Linked DNA regions of Celeribacter indicus. The main gene of each other region encodes a partner of the protein of the gene in region 2 in a complex. Links are inferred from orthologs where the notes say so. Each region holds a gene or a part of one and is shown on either strand. Other genes may lie near its edges.

The links.
Region 1: the proteins of P73_RS13550 (region 2) and smc are in contact, whole or in part, in a crystal structure (PDB 3ZGX), measured with the Bacillus subtilis proteins. The link is inferred for Celeribacter indicus from one-to-one orthologs.

The regions. Positions count from the first base shown.
Region 1 is NZ_CP004393.1:590,648-595,007, reverse strand. Bases 261-4,314 are described here. They hold smc (chromosome segregation protein SMC), read right to left. Parts: upstream 3,917-4,314; coding sequence 461-3,916; downstream 261-460. Other genes in these bases: P73_RS26150 (hypothetical protein), read right to left, coding at 4,100-4,252; P73_RS02975 (lytic murein transglycosylase), read left to right, coding at 261-419. In the rest of the region: more of P73_RS02975, read left to right, coding at 1-260; P73_RS02965 (hypothetical protein), read right to left, coding at 4,354-4,360. UniProt on the Bacillus subtilis protein: Required for chromosome condensation and partitioning.
Region 2 is NZ_CP004393.1:2,678,932-2,681,987, reverse strand. Bases 1-2,750 are described here. They hold P73_RS13550 (segregation and condensation protein A), read left to right. Parts: upstream 1-851; coding sequence 852-1,649; downstream 1,650-2,750. Other genes in these bases: P73_RS13535 (2'-deoxycytidine 5'-triphosphate deaminase), read right to left, coding at 2,655-2,750; P73_RS13540 (hypothetical protein), read left to right, coding at 2,409-2,627; scpB (SMC-Scp complex subunit ScpB), read left to right, coding at 1,642-2,313; nagZ (beta-N-acetylhexosaminidase), read left to right, coding at 1-839. Outside these bases: more of P73_RS13535, read right to left, coding at 2,751-3,056. UniProt on the Bacillus subtilis protein: Participates in chromosomal partition during cell division. May act via the formation of a condensin-like complex containing Smc and ScpB that pull DNA away from mid-cell into both cell halves.

The DNA.
Region 1 (4,360 bases), 2.1 Mb from region 2 along the record:
TGCCCGTGGGCGACTGGGCGCAGCTTGGCGTGAAACCCCGCAGCGGCTCCTTCGCGGCATCGAACCTTCCCGCCTCGCTGCTCCTGCCGATGGGGCGCAACGGGCCGGCCTTTCTCGCTTATCCGAATTTCGACGTCTTTTTCGAATGGAACAAGAGTTTCGTCTACGTGACCACGGCCGCCTATTTCGCCACCCGTCTCGAGGGGGCGCCGGTCTATGCGGCCGGAAATCCGGAGCCGGGCCTGTCGGGGGCCCAGATGAAACAGCTCCAGCAGAAACTCCAGGCGCGGGGGCATGACGTGGGCGGGGTCGACGGAATCCTGGGGGAGAAGACCCGCGAGGCGGTCCAGAAGGAACAGATCCGTCTCGGGATGCCTGCGGACGCCTGGCCGACGACAACGCTGCTCTCCCGCCTTTGATCAAACCAGAACAGAATATCCGGCTCTGATCGCGCGAAACGTCACGCGACCAGAGCTTCGGCTTTCTTGAGATCGACGGAGACGAGCTGGCTCACGCCCTGTTCCTGCATCGTCACACCGAACAGCCTGTCCATGCGTGCCATGGTCACGGCGTGGTGGGTGATGACGAGGAAACGCGTATCGGTGCGCTGGGTCATCTCGTCGAGCATGTCGCAGAACCGCGTGACATTCGCATCATCGAGCGGCGCATCGACCTCGTCGAGGACGCAGATCGGTGCGGGATTGGCCATGAAGACCGCGAAGATCAGCGCAAGCGCCGTGAGCGTCTGCTCGCCCCCTGACAGCAGCGACAGGGTCGAAAGCTTCTTGCCCGGCGGCTGGCACATGATCTCGAGCCCGGCCTCGAGCGGATCGTCGCTTTCGACCATCATGAGCCTTGCGTCGCCACCGCCGAACAAATGGGTAAAAAGCATGGTGAAATTCGCGTTCACCTGCTCGAAGGCCGTCAGCAGCCGTTCGCGCCCCTCCCGGTTCAGCGAGGCGATGCCCGAGCGCAGCGTCTTCACCGCCTCTTCCAGATCCTCCTTTTCCTTCACGAGGGTATCGTGCTCCTCGCGCACCTCCTTCGCATCCTCCTCGGCACGCAGGTTCACCGCGCCGAGACTGTCGCGCAGGCGCCTGAGACGGTTCACGTCCACCTCGATCGTCTCGTGCGGAGGGATCGTGGCCGGATCCACGTCAAGCTCCGTGAGCAGCCGCGCCGGTGTCGTTTCCAGCTCCTCGCGAATGCGCTCGACCGCCGCCTCGACGGTTTCGCGCGCCGCATCGCGCCGGGCCTCGGCCGCAGCCCGGATCTCGCGCGCCTCGGAAGCCACACGCTCCGCCTCCCGCTCGGCGCTCACCGCGTCGCGCAGTGCGGTTTCCGCCGTCGCCAGCGCATCCGCCGCCGTCTCGCGCCGAGTCTCCGCCGCGGCAATCTGCTCCATCAGCATCTCGCGCTGATCGGCGATCTCCTCCGGCCGGGCGGCCGCCTCCTCGAGATCCTCTTGCGAACTTTCCTTCCGCTCACGCAATTCCGCGATCCGCCGGCCTGCCGTCTCCAGCCGGTGCCGCCAGCCCGAAAGCTCCTTCGTCACCTCCTGCGACCGGCGGGTGCGGGCCTCGCCCTCGCGGCGGATCTCGTCATGGGACGAACGCCGGGTCATCATCGTGATCCGCGCCGCCTCCACCGTGAGCTTGACCTGTTCGATCTCCGCCCGCGCGGCATCGAGATCGGGCAATTCGCGTAGCGCCGTCTCCGCCTCGCGCAGCCGCTGCTCGGAGGCGCGTGCCTCGTCCTCGTGACGTGCCACGGCAAGGCCCAGGGTCTCGACCTTGCCCTCGGCGAGGGTTCGGTCGTTTTCCGCCCGCGAAAGCGCCCGTGCAGCCTCCGACAGCGCCCGATCCGCCTCGCGCCGGGCCTCGCGCGCGACGCGATCCTCCTCGGTCAGGCGGAGGAGTTCCGCCTTGAGATGGTCATGCGCCTGGGCCGCGCCCGCCGCCTTCGCCTCCGCACCCACGAGATCCTGTTTCAGTTCTTCGAGACGGTTGAGCTGTTGCAGCCTGAGTGCCGCGGCGGATGGCGCGTCTTCGGCACCGGCGCGGAAACCGTCCCAACGCCACATGTCGCCCTCGCGCGAGACGAGCCGCTGGCCGGACTCGAGATCGGCCTGAAGCCGCGCCCCCTCCTCGGCCTTCACCAGCCCGACCTGCGTGATGCGACGGGACAGGACCGGCGGCACCTCGACGTGTTCGGACAGGGGCTCCACCCCCATCGGCAGGTCCGGCTCGTCCTCGTAATCGGGCAGCGCAACCCAGCCGGAGGCCTGGTAGCTTTCGATCTTCGGCTGTCTCAGATCGTCGGAGAGGGCAGCACCGAAGGCCTTTTCATATCCCGGTTTGACCCGCACGAGATCGAGGATCTGCGTTCCCGCGATCTGGTCGCGTTCGAGCATGCGTGCGAGCGCCGCGACCTCGGCCTTCAGCGCGCCGACCTCGCCCTCGGCTTCCGAGCGGGCGGCGCGGGCCTGGGCCTCCCGCGTCTGCGCCTCGGTCCGGGCATCGTCGGCGGCCATCAGCGCGGCCTCCGTCTCCTCGGCCCGCGCCTGCGCCTCTTCCTGTGCCGCCTCCGCCATGTCGAGCGCCTCGGCCGAGCGGCCGAGCGCCTGTTCCCCGTCAGCGACCGCCGCCCGCGCCCGATCCGCCTCCGACCGGGCGCGTTCGAGCGATTTGCGATTGTCCTCCACAAGCCGGGTCGCGGATTGATGTCGCGCGGCGAGGCGGGCGACGTCTTCCGTCATCTGCGTCAGCGCCGTCTCCCGGTCCGCGAGGATCTGGCTCGCCTCCGCGGCCTCCGCCGAGGACTGGCTAAGCCGCTGGCCATGCCCTTCGGAGGCCTTGACGAGTTCCTTCTGTTCCCATTCGAGCCGGGCAATGGTGTCGTCCGCGTCGCGGTTCAACTGCTCCTCGCGTGCCATATCGGCGGCGAGCTGTTCGATCCGGCGGGTCAGGGTGGCGATCGCCTCGCGGGCGCGCGTCTCCTCCTCGGCAAGCTGGTCGCGGGAGACGGTGAGACGCTGGAGGACGGCGGCGGCAATGGCCTCCTCCTCGCGCAGCGGCGGCAGGGCGCTTTCGCGCGCCTCGCGCTGCTTCGCACCCTCGCGTGCCAGCCGCTCCGCCTCCGCCGCCTGCCGGAGCCGGGTGCGCAGAACCTCCTCCGCGTCGCGTCGCGCCTGATCGGCATCAAGCCAGCGGCGGTAGTGCAAAAGCCCCTCGGCGTGGCGCAACTCCGTGCCGATTTCGCGGTAACGCGCGGCCTGACGGGCCTGACGCGCGAGAGAGGCGAGCTGGCCTGCGAGCTGTTCGACGACATCGTCCACGCGCGCCAGATTCGTCTCCGTCCCCTTGAGCTTCAGCTCGGCCTCGTGCCGCCGCTGGTAAAGCCCGGAGATCCCGGCGGCCTCCTCGAGCACGCGGCGGCGCGCCGTGGGCTTCGCGTTGATGAGTTCGGAAATCTGCCCCTGCCGCACGAGGGCGGGCGAATGCGCCCCGGTCGAGGCGTCCGCGAAGAGCATCGAGACGTCGCGCGCACGCACGTCCTTCGTGTTGACACGATAGGCCGACCCCGCGTCACGGGTGATGCGGCGGATGATTTCGAGACTGTCCTGATCGTTGAATCCGGCGGGAGCGAGCCGTTCGGAATTATCGATCGTGAGCGCCACCTCGGCGAAGTTGCGCGCAGGCCGGGAGGCGGCACCCGCGAAGATCACATCCTCCATCCCCGCGCCGCGCATCGCCTTCGGCCGGTTCTCCCCCATCACCCAGCGCAGCGCCTCGAGCAGGTTCGATTTCCCGCAGCCGTTCGGCCCGACGACCCCGGTCAGCCCGTCCGCGATCACGAGATCGGTCGGGTCGACGAAGCTCTTGAAGCCGTTGAGACGCAGACGGGTGAAACGCAAGGAGGGGCCTCCGGATGATTCAGCGTGGATCCGAAAACTGTCCGGGACCGGCCGGCGCGTGTCAACGGGAACACCGCGAGATATGGGAAAACCGGCGGAGTTATCCCCAAAATATTGCGAATCCGCCTCCGTGAAGAGGGTGACGTCGCGGGCAGCGGCGCGGTTCCTTCCCGCCCTGCCCCGTCACTTTGCCTTCGACTTCTCCGCAGCCGCCTTCATCCGGGCCAGAAGCTCCGCCTTCGGCGCCTGTTTGCCTTTCGGCTGCTGCCGCTTGTGCGCGCCGTGTTTCGGCGCCGGGGAGGGTGACTTTGCGCCGCCCATTTTCGAATAATCCATCGCAAAGACCTCTCGCGCTTTTCCCAGCCAATGCCCCGAAACTCAGCACATGGCAAGCGCGGGTCGCGGCACCGCCGGCACCCTTCCGCCGTTGCAGGCCCTCAGCGC
Region 2 (3,056 bases):
GCGCGCTGCGCGAGGCTGTCGGGCGGGAGGCGCCGGTTCTGATCGACCAGGAGGGCGGACGGGTCCAGCGGCTGCGGGCGCCGCACTGGCGCGAATTCCTCCCGCCGATGGAGCAATGCGAACGCGCCCGAGATCCGGCGCGCGCCATGTGGCTGCGCGGGCGGCTCCTGGCCGAGGATCTCCATGGCGCGGGCATCGACGTGAACTGCGTGCCCGGTCTCGACGTGGCGCGGGCGGAGACCCATCCCTTCCTGCGCAACCGCTGTTTTTCCGAGGATGCTGAGACGGTCGCACGAATGGGACGCGCGCTGGTCGAGGGACTGGCGGACGGCGGTGTGGCCCCGGTGATGAAACACCTGCCGGGCCACGGGCGCGGCACGCTCGACAGCCACAGGGCATTGCCGCGGGTCAGCGCCTCGCGCGCCGATCTCGAGACGGATTTCGCCCCCTTCCGGGCGCTGCGCGATCTTTCCATGGGCATGTCCGCCCATATCGTCATGGAGGCGCTCGACCCCGACCGTCCCGCGACGCAGAGCCCGGAGGCGATCCGGGTGATCCGCGAGGAGATCGGCTTCGACGGGCTGCTGATGACCGATGACATCTCGATGGAGGCGCTCGCGGGCAGCGTGGCCGACCGGGGTACCGCGGCGCTTGCGGCGGGCTGCGATCTCGTGCTGCATTGCAACGGCGATCTGCGGGAGATGGAGACGATCGCGGCGCTCGGCGAGATGGATGCGGCGGCCCAGGCCCGTGCGGATCGTGCGGCAGACAGCCGGCCGGGATATCGCCCTGTTGACATCGCCGCGCTCGAGGCGGAATTTCGACACCTCCTGGGATAGGCAGAGGGGCCCATGGCCGAGCAGGACCAGTTCGACATCGCGGATATCCTGAGCGTCGAGGACCGGCTTGCGGCCGAGGCCCTGATCGTCGACGTCGACGGGTTCGAGGGGCCGCTCGATCTGCTGTTGCAGCTTTCGCGCACGCAGAAGGTCGATCTGCGCCGGATTTCCGTCCTGCATCTCGCGCGGCAATATCTCGCCTTCGTGGAGAAGGCCAAGGAACTGCGCATCGAGCTCGCCGCCGACTATCTGGTGATGGCCGCCTGGCTTGCCTTTCTGAAATCGCGCCTGCTGCTGCCGCCCGATCCGGCGGACGAGGGGCCCTCGGGCGAGGAGCTCGCGGCCCATCTCGCCTTTCAGCTCCAGCGGCTCGAGGCGATGCGGGAGGCCGCCGCGAAGCTCATGGCGCGCGATCAGAAGGGGCGCGACTTCTTCGTGCGCGGTCTGCCCGAGGAGGTCGCACGCATCCGCAGCGTGAGCTATACCGCAAGCCTTCTCGACCTGATGCAGGGCTATGCCCGCGTGCGCACCAAGGACGAGTTCCGCCCCTTCGTCATGGACCGGGAGGCGATCCTGTCGATGGAACAGGCGCTCGACCGGCTGCGCCACCTGATCCCCTATGCGATCGACTGGGCGGATCTGTCGAGCTACCTGCCCGAGGGCTGGGAACTCGACCCGAAGAAACGGCGCTCGGCGACCGCGGCGACCTTTGCCGCCTCGCTCGAGCTTGCGAAACAGGGTAAGATCGTGATCCGGCAGGGCGACACCTTCGCGCCCATCGAGATCAAGGCAAGGAGAGCCGATGAGTGAGCCCGAGACAGAGCCCATGGACGGGGCGGAGGCCCCGGAGATCGGAGAGAGCCTCTTCGGCGCGCCGCCGCTGGCCGAGCAGGAGCGCATGGTGGAGGCCGTGCTCTTTGCCTCCGCAGATCCGGTGAGCGTGGCCGACCTCGCCGCGCGGATGCCGCATGGCTGCGATCCGAAGGTGGCGCTCGAGCTGTTGCAGAAGCGCTATGAGGGGCGCGGCGTGCGCGTCGTCCGTGTGGGCGAGGCCTGGGCGATCCGCACCGCGCCCGATCTCGGCTTTCTCATGCAGAAGGAGACGGTGGAGACCCGCAAGCTGAGCCGCGCGGCGACCGAGACGCTTGCGATCATCGCCTATCATCAGCCCTGCACCCGTGCGGAGATCGAGGAGATCCGGGGCGTCTCCGTCTCGAAGGGGACGCTCGATCAGCTCATGGAGCTCGAATGGATCCGCTTCGGCCGCCGCCGGATGTCGCCGGGGCGTCCGGTGACCTACGTGGTGACGCCCGCCTTCCTCGACCATTTCGGGCTCGAGAGCGCGCGCGACCTTCCGGGTGTGAGGGAATTGCGCGCCGCCGGCCTTCTCGAAAGCCGCCCGATGCCGGGGCTCGGAGAGGACGGTGCCGAAGAGGACGAGGGGCAGGAGGACCTGTTCGAGGACGAAAGCTGAGCGCCGCACCTTGGATCGGCGGGCGGTGCATACTAGCTAGGGAGAGAGGCCGGTCGGGCAGGCGGGCCCGACGTGCAAGGAAAAGGACCGGAGCGATGAATATTGACAGAGTGATCAACATGGTTGTGCGCCAGGTGATGCGCCGCCTCGTCAACATGGGGGTGAACAAGGGCATCGACATGGGCGGCAAGGCCTGGGAAAGGCGCGGAGGCGGCGGGAGCGAGGCGTCGGGCGACACCAAGGCCGGCGCGGGCGACACGGCCAAGCGTGCGAAGAAGGTCGCGCGGCTGTCGCGCCGCATCGGCCGCTTCTGACCGTCGGAGCCTCCGCAGACCGCGCGCTCAGGCGCGGAAGTGCTTCGAGAGCTTGAGGCCCTGTCCCTGATAGTTGGAGGCGAGATCGGCGCCGTAGAGCCGTTCCGGCCGCGTTTCCATCCGCTCGTAGACCAGCCGTCCGACGATCTGCCCGTGCTCGAGCACGAAGGGCGCCTCGTGGCACCGCACTTCGAGCACCCCGCGCGATCCGGCTCCGCCGGCGTTCGCATGACCGAATCCCGGATCGAAGAATCCCGCGTAATGCACGCGGAACTCCCCCACCATCGCAAGATAGGGCGCCATTTCGGCGGCATAGTCGGGCGGGATATGCACCGCCTCGCGGCTCACTAGGATGTAGAAGGCGCCGGGGTCGAGGATGATGCGGCCGTCCCTGGCGTGGATCGGCTCCCAATATTCGGAGGGATCGTA